DNA from 3 places in the Pseudomonas vranovensis genome. Region 1 is predicted to be linked to each of the others. Evidence: predicted binding sites of a transcription regulator. Region 1 holds the regulator's gene; each other region holds the start of a gene.

Region 1 (7,114 bases):
TCGAGAACGTCATGCACGCGGGCGATGAACTGCCCAAGGTAGCGCGCGGCATCCTGCTCAAGGACGCGCTACTTGAAATGTCTCGCAAAGGTTTGGGCATGACCGTCGTCGTTGAACCCGACGGACGGCTTGCCGGTATTTTCACTGACGGCGACCTTCGCCGCAGCCTCGATCGCAACATCGACGTACACAAGACCTTGATCGACGAGGTCATGACCCTCCACGGCAAGACGGCTCGCGCAGAAATGCTTGCCGCCGAAGCCCTGAAGATCATGGAAGACCACAAGATCAACGCCCTGGTGGTGGTCGACAACGACGAACGCCCTATCGGCGCGCTCAACATGCATGACTTGCTGCGCGCTGGAGTGATGTAGATGACCAACGACCTGATGCACCGCGGCAAGGCCATCAAGCTGGCTGTTTTCGACGTTGACGGCGTACTGACCGATGGCCGCCTGTATTTCCTCGAGGACGGCAGCGAATTCAAGACCTTCAACACCCTCGACGGCCACGGCATCAAGATGCTCATGGCGTCGGGCGTGACCACGGCAATCATCAGCGGACGCAAGACTCCGGTGGTGGAGCGACGCGCCAAGAACCTCGGCATCCCTCACCTGTATCAGGGACGGGAAGATAAATTGGTGGTTTTGGACGAGCTTCTCGGCCAGCTCAACCTAAGCTATGAGCAAGTGGCCTATCTGGGTGACGACCTGCCCGACCTGCCGGTGATCCGTCGCGTCGGCCTGGGCATGGCAGTAGCCAACGCCGCAGCGTTCGTTCGCGAACACGCCCACGGTGTCACCCTTGCCCGCGGCGGTGAAGGCGCTGCCCGTGAATTCTGCGAGCTGATCCTGCAAGCCCAGGGCAATCTTGACGCCGCCAACGCCCATTACCTGTAGAGCGACAAATGTTCAAAAAAATCCGCACCATTGCGCTGTTCAGTGTGATTGCCGCGTTGCTGGTAGCCGTCGGCTACTGGAACATCGGCCCCGAGAGCTTTCTCGACAAACCGGTGGCCACTGTCGATGAAAACGCCATCGACTACTACGCAACCAACGCCCACAGCGTGCAGTTCCTGCCTGACGGCAAGCTGCAATATGAAATGACGGCCGACAAGGTCGAACACCTCAAGGTCAGCGAAGTGACCTTGCTGACCAAGCCGGACCTGCAGATGTACCGTGGTACCACATTCCCCTGGCACGTTCAGAGCGAGAAAGGCGAAGTGAACCCGGACGGCAGCGAAGTAGAACTGATCGACTCGGTACGGATTGCCCGCACCGACGAAAAGAATCGCACGACCATTATTACCACCACGCGCATGACCGTGTTCCCACAGAAGCAATATGCGCAAACCGAGCAAGCCGTTAGAATCGACGGCGCCGGTGGCGTGACTACGGGTAACGGAATGAAAGCGTATTTGAAAGACGGCAGGATGGACCTGCTGTCCAACGTAAGAGGACAGTATGAGGCTCGTTAAAACCCTCCCCTTTTTGCTCAGCCTGAGCGCAGCACTGGGAAGCGCGAGCGCCTGGGCCCTGCCGACCGACCGTGACCAGCCAATTCGCATCCAGGCCGACAACGCGCACCTGGACGACAAGAAAGGCGTCGCCACCTATACCGGAGACGTCATCATCACCCAGGGCTCGATGATGATCAAAGGCAACACCGTGACCATCACCCGCGCCGACTCCGGCGACATCGACGTCGTGACTTCGGTGGGCAACCTCGCCTACTTCGAGCAACAGCAGAGCGCCGACAAGCCGGACAAGATGAAAGGCTGGGCCGTCACTATCCAGTACCAGTCGCAAAAAGAACTGGTTGTACTGACCGATCGCGCCAAGGTGGAAAACGAAGGCAACACCACCGAAGGAGAGAAGATCGTCTACAACACCAAGTCCCAGGTAGCGACCGCCGGCCGTGGCAGCAACGTCACCACGCCACGCCAACGCATCGACATGGTGATCCAGCCGAAGAAGAAGGCCGAGTAAATGGCAACCCTCAAAGCCCAGCACCTGGCCAAGAGCTACAAAAGCCGTCAGGTAGTACGTGACGTCAGCCTGTCTATCGACAGCGGCCAGATCGTCGGCCTGCTCGGCCCTAACGGCGCCGGCAAGACCACCTGCTTCTACATGATCGTCGGACTGGTCCAGGCCGACCAGGGACGCGTCCTGATCGACGACCTGGATGTCAGCCACCAGCCGATGCACGGGCGTGCCCGTGCCGGCATCGGCTACCTGCCCCAGGAGGCATCGATCTTTCGCAAGCTGTCGGTGGCCGACAACATCATGGCGATCCTCGAAACCCGCAAGGAGCTCGATGCCGCCGGACGCCGCAAGGAGCTGGAAAGCCTGCTGCAGGAATTCCACATCAGCCATATTCGCGACAACCTCGGCATGAGCCTTTCCGGGGGCGAGCGGCGACGCGTGGAAATCGCCCGGGCACTGGCCACGGCCCCGAAGTTCATCCTGCTCGACGAACCCTTTGCCGGTGTCGACCCGATTTCGGTCGGCGACATCAAGCAGATCATCCACCACCTCAAGGCCAAAGGCATTGGCGTGCTGATCACCGACCATAACGTTCGGGAAACTCTGGATATCTGCGAAACCGCCTACATCGTCAATGATGGCCAACTGATCGCCGAAGGCGATGCGCAGACCATCCTGGCCAACGATCTGGTTAAAGAGGTCTACCTGGGCCACGAGTTCCGCTTGTAAGTTCGAAGCAGCACAGCGTTTGCCATGGGCCGCTGAACCGGCGAAATGCGGCATATTTGTTACCGCACCCTAGGCAAACGCTTCAACTTCAGGCATATAATTTGCTTAAAGTTGGCGCTTCGGTGCCCTTGTAGTGGATGGCGCATGTGCGCCGGCAAATAAGGTGTTAAGCCCCTGCCATGAAACCATCGCTCGTCCTAAGAATGGGCCAGCAACTGACGATGACCCCGCAGTTGCAACAGGCCATCCGTCTGCTCCAGCTATCTACCCTTGATCTCCAGCAGGAGATCCAGGAAGCGCTGGAGTCGAACCCGATGCTCGAACGCCAGGAAGAAGGCGACGATTTCGACAACAGCGACCCGATGGCCGATAACGCCGAAAGCAAGCCTGTCGCCGAAACCCAGGACACCAGCTTCCAGGAAACCACGCAAACAGTGGACAACCTCGAAGAGGGCGAGTGGAGCGAGCGCATCCCCAATGAACTGCCAGTCGACACGGCCTGGGAAGACATCTACCAGACCAGCGCCAGCAGCCTGCCCAGCAATGACGATGACGAGTGGGACTTCACCACCCGTACTTCGGTCGGTGAAAGCCTGCAGAGCCACCTGCTCTGGCAGTTGAACCTGGCGCCGATGTCCGACACCGACCGGTTGATCGCCGTGACGCTGATCGACTGCATCAACAACCAGGGCTACCTGGACGAGACACTCGAAGAAGTCTGCGAATCCTTCGATCCCGAGCTGGATATCGAGCTCGATGAAGTCGAGGCCGTACTGCATCGCATCCAGCAATTCGAGCCCGCCGGCATCGGCGCGCGCAACCTCGGCGAATGCCTGCTGTTGCAACTGCGCCAACTGCCTGCCACGACGCCGTGGATGGCCGAGGCGCAGCGCCTGGTCAGCGACTATATCGACCTGCTCGGCAGCCGCGACTACAGCCAGCTGATGCGCCGCATGAAGCTCAAGGAAGACGAGTTGCGCCAGGTGATCGAACTGGTCCAGAGCCTCAACCCGCGCCCCGGTTCGCAGATCGAGTCCAGCGAGCCCGAGTACGTTGTCCCGGACGTGATCGTACGCAAGGACAACGAACGCTGGCTGGTCGAGCTGAACCAGGAAGCCGTCCCGCGCCTGCGGGTCAACCCGCAGTACGCAGGCTTCGTCCGTCGCGCCGACACCAGTGCCGACAACACCTTCATGCGCAATCAGTTGCAGGAAGCCCGCTGGTTCATCAAGAGCCTGCAGAGCCGCAACGAGACCCTGATGAAGGTCGCCACCCAGATCGTCGAGCATCAACGGGGCTTTCTCGACCACGGCGACGAAGCGATGAAGCCGCTGGTGCTGCACGACATCGCCGAAGCGGTAGGCATGCACGAGTCGACGATTTCCCGGGTAACCACCCAGAAATACATGCATACCCCACGGGGCATTTACGAGCTGAAGTACTTTTTCTCCAGCCACGTGAGTACCTCCGAAGGCGGCGAATGCTCGTCCACAGCCATCCGCGCGATCATCAAAAAACTGGTTGCAGCTGAAAATCAGAAAAAGCCATTGAGTGACAGCAAGATCGCTGGTTTACTGGAGGCACAAGGCATCCAGGTAGCCCGTCGCACCGTCGCCAAGTACCGCGAGTCCCTCGGCATTGCACCGTCGAGCGAGCGCAAGCGATTGATGTAACGGCCCCTGAGGTGTGCCATCGCAGTTCAGTGGCAGGCGCAACACCTGCCTCTTATGCACCGGCAACAAAGGAGAAGCTGTATGCAAGTCAATATCAGTGGACAGCATGTAGAAGTCACTCAGCCCCTGCGTGAGTATGTCGAACAGAAACTGAAGCGACTGGAGGGGCACTTCGACAAGATTACCAATGTGACGGTAATCATGAAGGTCGAGAAGCTGCAGCAGAAAATCGAAGCAACGCTGTTTATTCCCGGCGGCGAAGTTGTTGCAAATGCCGAACACACAGACATGTATGCAGCGATCGATGCCTTGACTGACAAGCTCGACCGCCAACTGAAAAAACACAAGGAAAAACAGCAAAGCCTGCTGCAAGGTGCAGCGGCCCGCTGATCCCCCTCATCCATGATCCGACTTGAAACCATCCTGACCCCCGGCCGTTCCCTTGTGAACGTGCCGGGCGGCAGTAAAAAGCGCGTCCTCCAGGAAATCGCCACCCTGATCGACCGGGAAGTTGCCGACCTGGAGATGCAGGACGTATTTGAAAGCCTGTTTGCCCGGGAGAAACTCGGGTCAACCGGGTTTGGCAATGGCATTGCCATTCCACACTGCCGCCTCAAAGGCTGCTCATCGCCTATCAGCGCCCTGATACACCTGGAAGCACCGATCGACTACGACGCCATTGATGGCGCGCCAGTCGACTTGCTGTTTGTCCTGCTGGTTCCGGAGGCGGCTACCGATGCGCACCTGGAATTGCTGCGCCAGATCGCAAGCATGCTCGACCGCAAGGACGTACGTGACCGGCTACGCGCCGCCAACAGCAGCGAAGCCCTGTACCAGGTCGTACTGGACGCACAGAACGAGCATTGATATATGCGCTTGATCATCGTCAGCGGCCGGTCTGGCTCCGGCAAGAGTACTGCCCTCGCTGTCCTTGAGGACAACGGCTACTACTGTATCGACAACCTGCCCGCCGGGTTGTTGCCCCAACTGGCCGAGAACGCCCTGATCAATACCGAGCTGATGCAGCCCAAGGTGGCCGTATCGATCGATGCCCGCAACCTGCCCAGCCACCTGTCGCGCTTCCCGGAATTACTGGAAGAGGCGCGCGGTCGTCATATCCAGTGTGATGTGCTGTACCTGGATGCCGACGAAGACACACTGCTCAAGCGCTTCTCGGAAACCCGCCGCCGTCACCCGTTGACCAACGCCAACCGTTCCCTGGCCGAAGCCATCAAGGACGAAACCGAGCTGCTGGGCCCTATCGCCGACCTCGCCGACCTTAAAATCGACACCACCAACCTGAACCTGTATCAGCTGCGTGATTCGATCAAGCTGCGCCTGCTCAACCAGCCGGAACCCGGGACTGCCTTCCTCGTCGAATCCTTCGGTTTCAAGCGGGGCATGCCGATTGACGCCGACCTGGTGTTCGACGTGCGCTGCCTGCCCAATCCCTACTGGAAGCCGGAGCTGCGCGAGCACTCGGGTCTGGAGCAACCGGTCATCGACTATCTCGCGGCCCAGCCCGATGTCGAGGAGATGTTCCAGGATATCTCCAGCTACCTGCTCAAATGGCTGCCGCGCTTTGCTGCCAGCAATCGCGCCTATGTCACCATTGCCATTGGCTGCACCGGTGGACACCACCGCTCGGTTTACCTGACCGAGCGCCTGGGCCAGTTGTTGCAACAATCCTTGAAGAACGTCCAGGTCCGCCACCGCGACCTCTAGCCCACAGGACTACCGCCGCGATGCCTGCTCGTGAGATCACCATCATCAACAAGCTGGGGCTGCATGCCCGGGCTGCTGCAAAATTCGTTGGCGTGGCTGGACGCTTCCCCTGCACGGTGCGTGTAGGTCGTGCGCCCGACAAACTGATCGATGGCAAAAGCATCATGGCCGTAATGATGTTGGCGGCTGGAAAAGGTACCCAGGTGCATCTACATACCGAAGGCGAAGACGAGGACGCAGCACTCACAGCACTGGTCGAGCTGATCAACAACTATTTTGACGAGGGCGAGTGATCGCCCTCGTTTTCGTTCAAGACAACGCCGTGTCCATCACCATCATCAGGCAGAAGCCAATGCACAGTCCCAGGCTTGCCAGGCGATGATGGCCGTTGCTGCGTGATTCAGGGATGATCTCCTGAGTCACCACCAGCAACATTGCTCCGGCGGCACACGCCAGCCCCAATGGCAGCAAGAGCTCTGCCACCGTTACCAGCCAGGCGCACAACAGAGCCGCCACCGGCTCGACCAGCCCGGACGCCGCGCCGATCAAAAACGCCTTGAACCGCCCCATTCCCGCCCCGGCGAGCACCAGGGCGATGACCAGGCCTTCAGGCACATCCTGCAGTGCAATACCCATGGCCAGGCTGTCGGCATCTGGCATACCACCGCCAGCTGACACGCCAATAGCCATGCCTTCGGGAATGTTGTGGGCAATGATGGCAATGACGAATACCCAGATCCGTGCAGCTATCACCGGTTGCTGAGCACTTCCCACCAGGGCTTCCGGCGACCCGCCGGAAACCTTGAGATCAACCAGGTACAGGCAAAATGCGCCAAACAGCAGGCCGAAGCTGATCAGCCCGCCCGCTCCCCACTTGTTCAACCCGATAGCCTGGGCCGCATCCAGCCCTGGAATGATCAGCGAGAAGGCCGTGGCCGCCAGCATTACACCGGCACCGAAACCCAACAAGGTATCGGCCAGGGCAACCGCCATGCTGCGGAT
Region 2 (7,114 bases), 2.7 Mb from region 1:
GCTGGGCAGGTAGCGGTAATACATGACAGGAAGCCGGTTGCCGGAGTAATAGGTAAAGATACCGCACACCGCGGACTTGTCATCATCGGTAACGCCAGCGGCAGGCAGGACAACGAAATTTTCACATTCGATTATGGAAAATCCGCGCGCGCAATTATCCATTCGCCGAATGGCCGTGCATTGCCCTCGGGTTTAGTGCACATTTGCCGATTCGTTTTTTCGCCTTCTTGAATCAATCCTAGGGATCTTCCAATCGATGGCTAACACGGACGCCTTGAGTGACCAGCGGGCTGCGTCGCGCCCGCTGCAACCAACGCTAAAATCGCACCTGGCCTACACGCTGCTGTGCGGCCTGGCGATCATGCTGATGCTCAGCCTGGTACGCCTGGCACTGCTGATCTACAACAGCGACATGATTGGCGACACGCCGATGTCCACCGTCGCCGAGGGCTTCCTCAATGGTTTGCGTTTCGACCTGCGGGTCGTGGTGTACCTGAGCATCCCGCTGCTGCTGGCCATCCTCAGTGCCCGCGCCATGGCCGCCCGTGGCCTGTTCCGCGCATGGTTGACCATCGCCTCGAGCATCGTGATGTTCCTGGGCCTGATGGAGCTGGACTTCTACCGCGAGTTTCACCAGCGTCTCAACGGCCTGGTATTCCAGTACGTGAAGGAAGATCCCAAGACCGTCCTGAGCATGCTCTGGTACGGCTTCCCGGTGGTGCGCTACCTGTTGGCATGGATTATCGGTACCTGGCTGCTGAGCCTTGTGTTCAAGGGCATCGACCGCCTGACCCGTCCGCACGGCGCCTATGAAAGCAAAGTGGCCGGTAGCCGCAGCGTGGCGCCCTGGTATGTGCGCGGCGTGGTGTTCTTCATGATCCTGCTGGTCGCGGTCATCGCTGCCCGCGGCACCCTGCGCCAAGGCCCGCCCATGCGTTGGGGCGATGCCTTCACCACCGATTCGAACTTCGTCAACCAGCTGGGTCTCAACGGCACTTTGACCTTGATCGATGCGGCCAAGAGCCGGTTCGGTGAAGACCGTGCCAACATCTGGAAGTCGACCATCGAGCAAGGCCTGGCCACCCAGACCGTGCGCGACATGCTGCTGACCGACAACGACAAGCTGGTCGATGCCGACAGCGCCGCCGTGCGCCGTGACTTCACTCCGCCGGCCAACAATACCCTGCCGATCAAGAACGTCGTGGTGATCCTGATGGAGAGCTTCGCCGGCCACTCGGTGGGCGCATTGGGCAGCCCGAACAACATCACCCCGTACTTTGACAAACTGGCGAAGGAAGGCCTGCTTTTCGACCGCTTCTTCTCCAACGGTACCCATACCCACCAGGGCATGTTCGCCACCATGGCCTGCTACCCGAACCTGCCAGGTTTCGAGTACCTGATGCAGACCCCCGAAGGCGGCCACAAGTTGTCCGGCCTGCCGGCCTTGCTCAGCGCCCGTGATTACGACGATGTCTATGTCTACAACGGCGACTTTGCCTGGGATAACCAGTCGGGCTTCTTCGGCAACCAGGGCATGACCACCTTCATCGGCCGCAATGACTTCGTCAACCCGGTGTTCTCCGACCCGACCTGGGGTGTGTCCGACCAGGACATGTTTGACCGAGGCGCCGAAGAGCTGGCCAAGAACTATGGCAAGAAGCCGTTCTATGCGCTGTTGCAAACCCTGTCCAACCACACGCCATACGCGCTGCCCAAGGATCTGCCGGTAGAACCTGTGACCGGCCAGGGCCGCCTTGATCAGCACCTGACCGCCATGCGCTACTCCGACTGGGCCCTGGGCCAGTTCTTCGAGAAGGCGCGCAAAGAGCCGTACTTCAACGAAACCCTGTTCGTTATCGTTGGTGACCATGGCTTTGGCAACCACCAGCAAGTGACCGAGCTGGACCTGGGGCGTTTCAACGTACCGCTGCTGCTGATTGCCCCCGGCATTCAGGAGAAGTTCGGTGCGGTGAACCACGCCGTGGGCACCCAGATCGACATCGTGCCGACCATCATGGGCCGCCTGGGCGGCGAAACCCGTCACCAGTGCTGGGGCCGTGACCTGCTCAACCTGCCGGCTGGCGATGAGGGCTTCGGCATGATCAAGCCTTCGGGCAGCGAGCAGGTTGTCGGCCTGGTCAAGGGCGATCGTATTCTGATCGAGTCCAAGGACATGTCGCCGCGCATGTACCGCTACGAGCTGGGCGCCAACTTCAAGGCCGAGCTGATCGAAAGCCCGGACCAGAAGGACCTGACCCACAAGCTTGAGTCGTTCATCCAGACCGCCACCAAGAGCCTGCTGGACAACACCGCAGGTGTCGTTCACGGCACGCCTGAGTAAGTGCGAGTGCTGTACTGAAAAAAGAGGCCCCCGGGCCTCTTTTTTTTGCCGATGACGCGCAGCGGCTGAACATTCACCCGTGCTGCGGGTCAACGGAAGGTAAGCCGATTCACCCTGAGTGTCCGTACTGAGGAGAATCCAATGAAAGCGTGGGAAATTACGTTTGTTGATCAAAAAGGCGAGCGTACCTCGCTGCCCGTCACCTGTGAGCAACAGCCCAGTGTCGAAGAGGCCGCGCGGCTGATTCGTTCCCACCTCTTTCCAGTCATGGACGAACTGGATCTCAATGATTTCCAGGACCGTGCTACTGCACCCACCGCCAAATGGCTCAAAGAGCAGAGCGGTGTGGAGATCACCGCGATCACGGAAAAGCCCTGAACCGGCTGTTTTCTGGCACATATGTCAACTTGACGCTACGCTGCAATCAAGGTCGGGCCGTTATTTGCAACAGCCTGGGCTTGCCGATCCACGTCATGCATCAGCTCGAATTGCCCCCGCACGGCTTGTGTGGCGGGCAGGTGCGTTTTGCACTGAAAGTCTATCCATCGGTAGTGAGGAGGACGATTCATGAGCAGCCAATACGAGGACATCAGCAGCACCGTATTGCGACAGATGAAAGAGGGCGGCTTCAACTTCGCCCAGATTCATCCCATCGAGTTTTATGCGGTATTTCCCGATGAGGCACGGGCACGACGGGCAGCAGGACAGTTTCGCGGGGAGTCGCTCAGCGCACAGGTGCGCGAACGCGATGACGGTGCCTGGCACCTGGAGTTGAGCAAAGTGATGTATGCCACCTATGGCGGTATTGACGAATTCGAGCAGGACTTCGAAGCGGTGATTGCGCCGTTGGGTGGGGAGATCGAAGGCTGGGGCGTGAAACAGGAACGCCCGCTGGCCTGAACAACGCTTCGCAATGAAGCGTTGGATGCAACGAAAGCGAAGCGGTTGCACAGACTTGGTGCAACCGCTTTGCGTTTCAAATACAACCTATTGAAATCCAAGGAATTATGCCGCTGGCACGGGGCTTGCGATAGCTCAGGTGCACGGGTGACAAGGAGTTCGGCATGATCCGCACCTTTTATGACGAGATGTACAGCGCAGACGGCCACGTCCGTCCGCACTACCGGGAATTCGCCCGCTGGTTGGCCGATACCCCGCCTGAACTGCTGGCGCAACGTCGGCGCGAAGCCGACCTGCTGTTTCACCGCGCCGGCATCACGTTCACCCTCTACGGCGACGAGCAGGGCACCGAGCGCCTGATCCCCTTCGACACTATTCCCCGTAGCATCCCGGCCAGTGAGTGGCGGGTGGTGGAGCGTGGCTGTATACAGCGGGTCAAGGCGCTCAACCTGTTCCTGGCCGACCTCTACCACGGCCAGCGGATCATCCGCGCCGGAATCATTCCCGCCGAACAAGTGCTGGCCAACGAGCAATACCAGTTGGCAATGCAGGGGCTGGACCTGCACCGCGATATCTATGCGCATATCTCCGGGGTCGACCTGGTGCGCGATGGCGACGGCAGCTACTACGTGCTCGAAGACAACCTGCGTACTCCCAGTGGCGTGAGCTACATGCTGGAAGACCGCAAGATGATGATGCGGCTGTTCCCCGAATTGTTCGCGGCCCAGCGCATTGCGCCGATCGACCACTATCCCAACCTGCTGCTCGACACCCTCAAAAGCGCCAGCCCTCTGGATAACCCAAGCGTGGTGGTACTCACCCCCGGGCGTTTCAACAGTGCATTTTTTGAACATGCCTTCCTGGCCCGGGAGATGGGCGTCGAACTGGTCGAGGGGGCGGATCTGTTCGTGCGTGACGAGCGGGTATTCATGCGCACCACCGACGGTCCCAAGGCGGTGGATGTGATCTACCGGCGCCTGGACGATGCCTTCCTTGATCCGCTGGCCTTCAATCCCGAGTCGATGCTTGGGGTGCCAGGGCTGCTCTCGGCCTATCGTTGCGGCAATGTGGTGCTGGCCAATGCCATCGGTACCGGGGTAGCCGACGACAAGTCGATCTACCCCTACGTCACCGACATGATCCGCTTCTATCTGGACGAAGAGCCCATTCTCAAGAACGTGCCGACCTGGCAGTGTCGCAAGCCCGAAGAACTGTCGCACGTGCTGGCGCACCTGCCGGAGCTGGTGGTCAAGGAAACCCAGGGCTCGGGCGGCTACGGCATGCTGGTGGGGCCTGCATCGACCCGTGCTGAAATTGAAGCCTTTGCCGCACGAATCAAGGCCCGGCCCGCGGCCTATATCGCCCAGCCGACGCTGTCGTTGTCGACCTGCCCGACCTTCGTGGAAAACGGTATTGCGCCGCGTCACATCGACCTGCGTCCCTTCGTGCTCAGTGGGCGGGAAACCCGTGTGGTGCCCGGCGGCCTGACCCGGGTGGCGTTGCGTGAAGGTTCGCTGGTGGTCAACTCCTCCCAGGGCGGCGGAACCAAGGACACCTGGGTGGTCGAGGATTAAGTCATGTTGAGTAGAACTGCCTCTGATTTGTACTGGATGTCGCGTTACCTGGAGCGGGCGGAAAACCTCGCGCGGATGCTCGATGTCAGTTATTCGCTGTCGCTGATGCCCCAGGACGGCCGGGGCGATGGGCTGGACGAAGTGGCCATGCCGCTGTTGATCACCGGTACCCTGGACGACTACCTGGAGCGCCATGGCCAGCTGCACGCCGAACGCCTGCTGGATTTCTTCGCCCTGGACCCGGACAACCCGGCCAGCATCTACAGCTGCCTGGGGGCGGCCCGCGCCTGTGCCCATGCGGTGCGTGGGCGAATCACCGCCGACATGTGGGAAAACATAAACGCCACCTGGCTCGAGATTCGCGGCATTGCCGAGCAAGGCCTGGGTCGTTATGGCATGAGCCGCTTCTGCGAATGGATCAAGGAGCGTTCCCACCTGTTTCGCGGTGCCACCTACGGCACGATCATGCGCAATGATGCATTCCGTTTCATCCGCCTGGGCACGTTTATCGAGCGTGCCGACAACACCCTGCGCCTGCTGGACGCCCGCTACGAGATGCTTGGCGAGGAGGCCGAGGCGGTCAGCGACAGCTCCGCCCGGGGTTATTACCAGTGGAGTGCCTTGTTGCGAGCGCTGTCCTCATTCGAGGCTTACACCGAGATCTATCGCGACGCCCCCGCGGCACGGCATGTGGCCGAACTGTTGTTGCTGCGCGCCGACGTACCGCGCTCGCTGCGTGCCTGCACTGAAGAGATCGACCTGATCCTGGCCAGCCTGCCGGGCAGCAATGGTCGTGCGGCGCAGCGCCTGGCAGCCGAAGTCGATGCGCGGCTGCGCTACACCGGCATCGACGAGATCCTTGCCGAAGGCCTGCACCCCTGGCTGACCCATTACATCCCGCTGGTGCGCCAGTTGGGCAATGCCATTCACAGCGCGTACCTGGAGGCCGTATGAGACTGACCATTAGCCATGAAACTGCCTATCACTACGAGGACCAGGTTCGGGCCAGTATCCAGTACCTGCGCCTGACGCCCCACGACAGCGAGCGCCAGCAGGTACTCGTCTGGCAGTTGGACCTGCCGCGCCCGGTGCGGGCACAGCTGGACCCGTTCGGCAATATCCTCCACGTCTTGAGCCTGGACGAACCGCACTCGGACCTGATCATCGGTGCCCGCGGCCTGGTGGAAATCGACCAGAGCCGCGAAGCCGAGCATGAAGCACAATCACCGTTGCCGTTCCTGCGCTTTACCCGTTTGACCGAAGCAGATGAAGCCTTGCGCGCCTTTGCCAGCCAGCAATGCCGCAAGCGCAGGGACCGCTCGGCGCTGATCGAATTGATGAATGCGTTGAACCAGCGCATGGCGTATCGCCCAGGCAGCACGGCGGTAGATACCAGTGCAGCCCAGGCGTTCGCCGCCGGTTCCGGTGTGTGCCAGGACCATACTCATGCTTTCCTCGCCTGCGTGCGCAGCCTGGGTGTACCGGCGCGCTACGTTTCGGGCTACCTGTTCGACAGTGACAGCCAGCAGATGGCCAGTCATGCCTGGGCCGAGGCCTGGCTCGACGACGCCTGGTACAGCTTCGATGTGACGAACCAGCTGGACCGCCCCGAGCGTCACCTGAAACTTGCGGTGGGCCTGGATTATCTGGATGCCTGCCCGGTGCGCGGCATGCGGCGCGGCGGAGGCTTCGAGCAGATGCATGCCAAGGTGTTGGTAACCCCTGCCTTTACCGCTCAGCAGCAATAGGCGTCAGGGGGTCTTGCGGGTGGCCATGTGTGCAAGATAGACCAGCAGTGCATCCAGTTCCTGGTCGCTGAGCACCGCATTGCTGAAGCCGGGCATTCTGGCTTGCGGCCACTGGCGCAGGCTCTGCGGGTCGCGGATGTAGCGGCGAAGGAAGGTCGGTTGGAAGTACTCGGTAGGGTTGTGCGGCACGTTGAGGTCGGGACCGAACTGCGCATCGCCGGCGCCATTGAGGCGATGGCAGGCCAGGCAGTTCTTCTGGAACAGGGCGAACCCCAGAATGATTGGATCGCCGCTGGCCAGATCCGCAGCGGGCCGCAATGCGGGGAAGCGTTCGGCCGCCGCTGCCAGGCGGCGAATGCTGGCAACCTGGAAGGGCCACTGTTCCGGACTGATACGCCCAGCCTGTGGTTGAGTCCAGACCAGGTAGAACGGGCCGGCACTGGGTTTGTTCCGACCCAATGGGGGCCAAGGGTGTGCTGGGTCCTCAATGGCCAGCCAGGCGCGTGCGGGCCCTTTTTCGAGCAAAGGTGCGGCGGGCATCTCGGCGGCAA
Region 3 (7,114 bases), 2.6 Mb from region 1:
AGAGCATCCACGGCACCTGGCAGACCAACGCGCTGTGCAACCTGCACCTGGCCACCGGCGCTATTTGCCGGCCGGGCAGTGGTCCCTTTTCGTTGACCGGACAGCCCAATGCCATGGGCGGGCGCGAGATGGGCTACATGGGGCCGGGCCTGCCGGGCCAGCGTTCTGCCCTGGTGGATGCGGATCGCGCCTTTGTCGAACGGTTGTGGAACCTCCCCGCAGACAGCCTGCGCAGTGAGACCGGTGACGGCACCGTAGCTCTGTTCGACAGCCTGACCGCAGGCTCGATCAAGGCTTGTTGGATTATTTGCAGCAACCCGGTGGCCAGCGTCGCCAATCGCCAGCAGGTCATCGATGGTTTGCAGGCGGCGGAACTGGTGATCACCCAGGATGCCTTCCTCGATACCGAAACCAACCGCTATGCCGACATCCTCCTGCCTGCCGCACTTTGGGCCGAAGGCGAGGGGGTAATGGTCAACTCCGAGCGCAACCTGACCTTGATGAACAAGGCAGTCGAACCGCCGGGCCAGAGCCTGCCCGACTGGCAGCTTATCGCCCGGATCGCCTGTGCCATGGGCTATGCCGAAGCTTTCAGCTACGACAGTGCGGAGGCGGTCTTCGAGGAAATTCGCCAGGCCTGGAACCCGGCCACTGGTTATGACCTGCGCGGCGCCAGCTATAGCGCCTTGCGCGAGGCGCCGCGGCAATGGCCGTGCGAGCCGCAGCGCGTCAATCCACGCAGCCCGCTGCGCTATCGCAACGACGGTGTCAGCCAGGCGCTGCTGCGTGATGGGCAGGGGCAGGTGCCCGCCATCGCCTTCGCTACCAGCAACGGCAAGGCGCGTTTCTTCGCACGGCCTTGCCTGCCGCCCGCAGAGATGCCGAATGACGATTTCCCCCTGGTGCTTAACACCGGGCGCGTCCAGCACCAGTGGCACACCCTGACCAAGACCGGCAAGGTGGCGGCCTTGAACAAACTCGACCCCGGGCCTTTTGTGGAGATTCATCCCGAGGACGCCGCGCGCCTGGGCATCGCCGAAAAGGATCAGGTACAGGTGCGCTCGCGCCGTGGCCAGGCGGTGCTGCCGGCACGGATCACCACGCGGGTACTGCCGGGCAACTGCTTTGCGCCGTTTCACTGGAACGATACGTTTGGCGACAACCTCGCGATCAACGCGGTCACCAGCGATGCGGTAGACCCGGTGTCGTTGCAGCCGGCCTTCAAGTACTGCGCGGTGGCCTTGAGCCGGGTTGCCGGTGAACGTATCGAAGCAGTTGAAGTGGCACCGCTGGTGTCTGTTCGCGATCAGCATCTGCTGCTCTGGGCCTCGCAAACCGGCAACGGCCAGGCGCTGGCCGAACGCTGCGCCGAACACCTGCGCCAGGTCGGGCTGCCGGTGCAGCTCAGTTGCATGGAAGATGTGGCGCTTGAGCAACTGGACAACCCCGCCAGCTTACTGCTGATCGCCAGCACCTTTGGCGATGGCGACGCACCGGACAGCGGCGCGGCCTTCTGGCAGGGGCTGCATGGTGAGCATTCCCGGCGGTGTGCGGGCCTGCCTTATGCGGTACTGGCCCTGGGGGATTCCAGTTACCAGCAGTTCTGTGGTTTCGGTCGCAAGCTCGACCAGCGCCTGCAAGACCTGGGTGGTCGGCGCCTGCTGGAGCGAGTCGATTGCGAAGGCGATCCGTTGGAGCCCGCGGGGCAATGGCTGCAGGCGCTGCTGGCCAAGTTCGGCCATCAAGGCGCATCGGCGCTGGGCGGCATGGCCCCTGCTGCCCGTGAGGGGTTCAGCAAGCAGGCACCGCTGTCGGCGCGCCTGCTGGACAATCGCCTGCTCAACAGTCCGGGTGCCGGGAAGGAAACCCGGCAAGTGGTGTTCGACTTGGCCGACAGTGATTTCAGGTATCAGGCTGGCGATGCACTGGGTGTCTGGCCGCGTAACTGCCCGGCGCTGGTAGAGGCGTTTCTGGCGGCCAGCGGGCTGGATGGCAACCGCTGCGTCAGCCTCAAGGGCCTGGCCGACATGCCGCTGTTCGAGGCGTTGACCGATCACCTGGAAATTGCCCGCATCACGCCGGCCTTGCTGGAAGCTGTGGCCAGCCACATTGATGATGCGCCGTTGCGCCAACTGCTGATGCCGCAAAACACGCTCGCGCTCAAGGACTGGCTGTGGGGCCGGCAACTGGTCGACCTGCTTCAGGCCTACCCGGTGCAACTGCAGCTGGACACCTGGCTCAGCCTGTTGAAGCCCTTGCAGCCAAGGCTCTATTCGATCAGTTCAAGCCCCGGCTTCCACCCAGGCCAGGTGCATTTGACGATGTCCACGGTCCGCTATGGCCAGCGCAAAGGCGTGTGCTCGACCTACCTGGCCGATCGCCTTGGGCAGGGCAGTGCGAGAATCTTCACCCAGCCGACGCAACATTTTCTCTTGCCCAAAGACAACGACGCGCCTGTCATCATGGTCGGCCCTGGTACCGGTGTTGCGCCGTTTCGCGCCTTTCTTCAAGAGCGCCAGGTGCAGGGCGCCAGCGGACGCAATTGGCTGTTCTTTGGTGAACAGAAAGCGGCCACCGATTTCTATTACCGCGATGAGCTTCTGGCGTGGCAGCGCGAGGGGCATCTCACTCGCCTGGACACCGCTTTCTCCCGTGACCAGTCGGCGAAGATCTATGTGCAGCAACGCATGATCGAGCAGGGCGCCGAGCTCTGGCGCTGGCTGGAGGAGGGCGGTCATTTTTATGTGTGCGGCGATGCCGAACGCATGGCCAAGGATGTCGAGGCGGCGCTCAAGCAGATCAGCCGCGAGCACGGTGCGCTCAGTGCCGATCAAGCCGATGCCTATGTCAGCGAACTGAGCCGCAGCAAGCGCTACCTGCGCGACGTGTATTGAGGGTGCCCCATAAGGGGGAGTGCTGCACCAGCCTGGGTCGGTGATGACGGCCGGCTGAACGGCCAAACCCCCGGTTCACGGGGTGTTCGGCAGTTGGCACGCTCCCTGCTTTTATCGAAATACAACGTTCTCGCGGGTCAATGGCGATCTGCACCGGAACTACACAAAACGACCAGGCAAAGGCGCCTGGAGCTTCGGCTCCAGGCGCCTTTTTTTGTTTTTCGGGGTTAGCCCCGGCAGTACAGCCACCGTGAATGGCCTTGAGTGAGGATCGGGTATGAATGCAGCAACGACCATCGCCCAGCGAGAAAAACTGATCATCGTTGGCAACGGCATGGTGGGGCATCACTGCGTCGAGCAACTGATCGAGCGAGGAGCCTTGGGCCGTTTCGAGGTGCAGGTGTTCGGTGAGGAGCGTCAACGCGCCTACGACCGGGTTCACCTGTCGGAGTACTTCAACGGCAGCGATGCCGAAACCTTGGCCCTGGGTGCAGTGGGGTTGTATGCCGAACACGGCATCAGCCTGCACCTGCAGGAGGCGGTGGTGGCGATCGATCGCGAGCGCCGCGAGGTGGTTACCCCGCTTGGACGCTATGCCTATGACCAACTGATCCTGGCCACCGGCTCTTATCCCTTCGTGCCGCCCATCGAGGGGTGTGAGGGCGCTTCGCGCCTGGTGTACCGCACCCTGGATGATCTGGACGCCATCCGCGCCGCTGCAACGGGTGCCCGGCGCGGGGTGGTGGTCGGTGGCGGGCTGTTGGGGCTTGAGGCGGCCAACGCCCTCAAGTCCCTGGGCCTGGAAGCTCATGTGGTGGAGTTTGCCCCGCGCCTGATGCCGGTACAGCTCGACGCTGAAGGCGGCGCGGCTCTGCGTGCGCAGATCGAGGCACTGGGCGTTGGGGTGCATCTGTCACGGGCAACCCAATCGGTGGTTGCCGGCGATGACTACCGCTACCGGATGAACTTCGATGGCGGTGAGAGTCTTGAAACCGACCTGATCGTATTCTCCGCCGGCATCCGCCCGCAGGATGCGCTGGGTCGCAGCAGCGGCCTGGAAATCGCCGCCCGTGGAGGCGTGGTGATCGACAGTAACTGCCGCACCAGCGATGCGCAGATCTTCGCCATCGGCGAATGTGCTTCGTGGAATGGCAGCGTGTTCGGTTTGGTCGCGCCGGGCTACACCATGGCGCGCAATGTGGCCGCGACACTGGCCGGTGAAGAGGCCGCCAGCTTCACCGGTGCCGACATGTCGACCAAGCTCAAGTTGCTGGGTGTCGATGTCGGCTCCATAGGTGATGCCCAGGGTGCGACGCCGGGGGCGCGCAGCTATCGCTTTATCGACGAAGCCAACTCGGCGTACCGTCGTCTGGTGGTCGATGCCAGCGGCAAGCGCGTGTTGGGTGCGGTGCTGGTGGGCGACAACAGTTACTACGATACGCTGCTGCAGTACGCACAAAACGGCATCGCATTGCCTGCCGATCCATCTGCGCTGATCTTGCCGCAATCGACCGGTGCGCCAACCCTGGGCGCCGATGCCTTGCCCGACAGCGCAACCATCTGTTCTTGTCACAACGTCAGCAAGGGCGCGATCTGCAGCGCCATCGACAACGGCTGCGGCGAACTGGGTGCGCTCAAGCAGCAGACCAAGGCCTGTACCGGATGCGGTGGCTGCGCGGCGCTACTCAAGCAGGTGTTCGAGCATGAGTTGATCGCCCGCGGTGCCAGCGTCGACAAGAGCCTGTGCGAACACTTCGCCTACACCCGCCAGGAGCTCTACGCCCTGGTGCGGGTGGAGGGCATCCTGAGTTTCGATGAGATGCTCGCCAAACATGGCCGCGGCCATGTGGGCTGCGACATCTGCAAACCCACCGTTGGCTCGATCCTGGCCTCGTGCTGGAACCAGCCGATCATGGACCCGTCGCTGGTACCGCTGCAGGACACCAACGACACTTTCATGGCCAACATGCAGAAGAACGGCACCTACTCGGTGGTACCGCGCATCCCGGGCGGCGAAATCACCCCGGACAAGCTCATCGTCATTGGCCAGGTGGCGAAGAAGTACGACCTCTACACCAAGATCACCGGCGGCCAGCGCATCGACCTGTTCGGGGCCCAGCTTCACGAGTTGCCGGCCATCTGGGGCGAACTGATCGAGGCCGGATTCGAGACCGGTCATGCCTATGGCAAGTCCACACGCACGGTCAAATCCTGTGTCGGCAGCACCTGGTGCCGCTATGGCGTACAGGACAGCGTACACATGGCCCTGACCCTGGAAGACCGCTACAAGGGCCTGCGCTCACCGCACAAACTCAAGTTCGCGGTATCGGGCTGCACCCGTGAGTGTGCCGAGGCGCAGAGCAAGGATATCGGTGTGATCGCCACCGAGAAGGGCTGGAACCTGTACGTCTGCGGCAACGGCGGCATGCGTCCACGGCATGCCGAACTGTTCGCTACCGACCTGGACGATGCCGCGCTGATCCGCACCATCGACCGGGTGCTGATGTTCTACATCCGTACTGCCGACAAATTGCAGCGCACCTCGGTGTGGCGTGAAAGCCTCGAGGGCGGCTTGGACTACCTCAAGCACGTGATTCTCGACGACAGCCTGGGCCTGGGCGCGGAGCTTGAAGCGCAGATGCAACTGGTGGTCGACCGATACGAATGCGAATGGGCGAATGCCCTGAAGGACCCGGAAAAACTCAAGCGTTTCCGTACCTTCGTCAACGACCAGCGCCCGGACCCAGGCGTGCATTTTGTCCGCGAGCGTGGCCAGCGCCGACCGATCGGCGCCGCTGAACTTCACTTGATCCCGACCACTGAAGAGGTGCTGTGATGAGCGTGTCCACTGTTGCTGTAAACCTGCAAGCCCGACACTGGCAGGCCGTGTGCAACCGCGATGACCTGGTGGCGCAATCGGGAGTGGTGGTGTGGTTCGAGGGACGGCAGGTGGCGCTGTTCTACCTGCCAGGGCAGAGTACACCGGTGTATGCCGTTGATAACGTCGACCCCAGGTCCGGCGCCAATGTGATTGGCCGTGGACTGGTGGGGCATCTGAACGGCGAACTGGTGGTGGCGGCGCCCTTGTACAAGCAGCACTTCTGCTTGAGTGACGGTCGTTGCCTGGAGGATGCGGGGCAGGCGTTGCAGGTGTGGCCGGTGCGCTTGTGTGGTGATCAGGTAGAGATCGGACAAGCCCCGTAGGAGCGGGCTTGCTCCGCGAAAGCCCGCGCCGATAAACTCCGGCGATGAACCTCGACACCCGTATCAAATTCCGCCACCTGCTGTGCTTTCTCGAAATTGCCCGCCAGGGCAGTTTCGCCAAGGCTGCCGATGCCATGGCGATCAGCCAGCCTGCCATCTCCAAGACCCTCAAGGAGCTTGAAGACCTGCTGCAGACACGCCTGTTCGAGCGCAGCAAGCAAGGCGTCGAACTAACCCCGGCCGGGGTGCGTTTCATGCGTTATGCCGGGCCCAGCGTCCAGGCCCTGCGTGAGGGTGTGAGTACCTTGCGGGGTGAGGAGCATGCACCGCCACAGGTGCGTGTCGGTGTGCTGTCTACGGTTGAAAGCCTGCTGATGCCCGAGGTGCTCTGTCGCCTGCACCAGCGCCATGAGGCCCTGGTGGTCAGCGTGGCCACCGGCCCCAGCGCTCATTTGCTGGCGCAATTGCATGTCGGCGAGCTGGACCTGGTGATCGGGCGCATGACCGACAGCCCGCAGATCCAGGGCTTGTTGTTCGAGCACCTGTACAGCGAGTCGATGTCGCTGGTGGTGCGTCCGGGACATCCGCTGCTGGCCGGTCAGCCTGTCGAGCGTAGCCAGGTCGGCCGCTATCCATTGGTACTGCCGCTGGCCGGTACGACCATCCGCAAGCACGCCGACAGTCTGTTCGTGCAGTGCGCCATCGAGCAACCGCTGCAGCGCCTGGAAACCCTGTCGCCAGCCCTGAGTCGCCGTTATGTGCAAGGCAGCGATGCCGTATGGGTAGCGCCGCGTGACGCCGTGCGGGTCGATCTGGGCCGGGGCGAGTTGTGCGAACTGGACCTGGGTGTGCAAGAGCCGGGCGGTTCGGTGGGCATCTGCAGCAACGCCGCGTTGCCACTGAGTTTGCCGGCCCGCTGGTTGTGCGAAGTGCTGCGCGAAGTGGCCGCGCAGTACCGCGACGGCAGCTACCCCTGAAATCCTGTCCTTATTACAAACTGCTACAAAAACTGCGCG

The links. Region 1 encodes sigma-54, which starts transcription at its own class of promoters, with help from an activator protein. Its sites were predicted from a motif close to ANTGGCATNNANNTTGCTNT; they were not measured.
Region 2: a site for sigma-54 is predicted at 3,354-3,373, ahead of ABVN19_RS03450 (circularly permuted type 2 ATP-grasp protein). Genes of this name have one in related genera too.
Region 3: a site for sigma-54 is predicted at 2,987-3,006, ahead of nirB (nitrite reductase large subunit NirB). Genes of this name have one in related genera too.

Annotation. Positions count from the first base shown of each region.
Region 1 is NZ_CP159259.1:3,812,993-3,820,106, forward strand. Features, by position in the region: gene ABVN19_RS17775 (KpsF/GutQ family sugar-phosphate isomerase) at 1-374, shown strand, start outside; gene ABVN19_RS17780 (HAD family hydrolase) at 375-899, shown strand; gene lptC (LPS export ABC transporter periplasmic protein LptC) at 908-1,477, shown strand; gene lptA (lipopolysaccharide transport periplasmic protein LptA) at 1,464-1,988, shown strand; gene lptB (LPS export ABC transporter ATP-binding protein) at 1,989-2,714, shown strand; gene ABVN19_RS17800 (RNA polymerase factor sigma-54) at 2,894-4,387, shown strand; gene raiA (ribosome-associated translation inhibitor RaiA) at 4,469-4,777, shown strand; gene ptsN (PTS IIA-like nitrogen regulatory protein PtsN) at 4,790-5,254, shown strand; gene rapZ (RNase adapter RapZ) at 5,258-6,112, shown strand; gene ABVN19_RS17820 (HPr family phosphocarrier protein) at 6,133-6,405, shown strand; gene ABVN19_RS17825 (ZIP family metal transporter) at 6,422-7,114, opposite strand, start outside.
Region 2 is NZ_CP159259.1:734,742-741,855, forward strand. Features, by position in the region: gene ABVN19_RS03430 (methylated-DNA--[protein]-cysteine S-methyltransferase) at 1-24, opposite strand, end outside; gene ABVN19_RS03435 (LTA synthase family protein) at 257-2,341, shown strand; gene ABVN19_RS03440 (hypothetical protein) at 2,483-2,719, shown strand; gene ABVN19_RS03445 (ribonuclease E inhibitor RraB) at 2,909-3,241, shown strand; gene ABVN19_RS03450 (circularly permuted type 2 ATP-grasp protein) at 3,406-4,815, shown strand; gene ABVN19_RS03455 (alpha-E domain-containing protein) at 4,819-5,769, shown strand; gene ABVN19_RS03460 (transglutaminase family protein) at 5,766-6,563, shown strand; gene ABVN19_RS03465 (cytochrome c) at 6,567-7,114, opposite strand, start outside.
Region 3 is NZ_CP159259.1:624,126-631,239, forward strand. Features, by position in the region: gene ABVN19_RS02910 (bifunctional nitrate reductase/sulfite reductase flavoprotein subunit alpha) at 1-2,894, shown strand, start outside; gene nirB (nitrite reductase large subunit NirB) at 3,172-5,730, shown strand; gene nirD (nitrite reductase small subunit NirD) at 5,730-6,098, shown strand; gene pcaQ (pca operon transcription factor PcaQ) at 6,143-7,075, shown strand.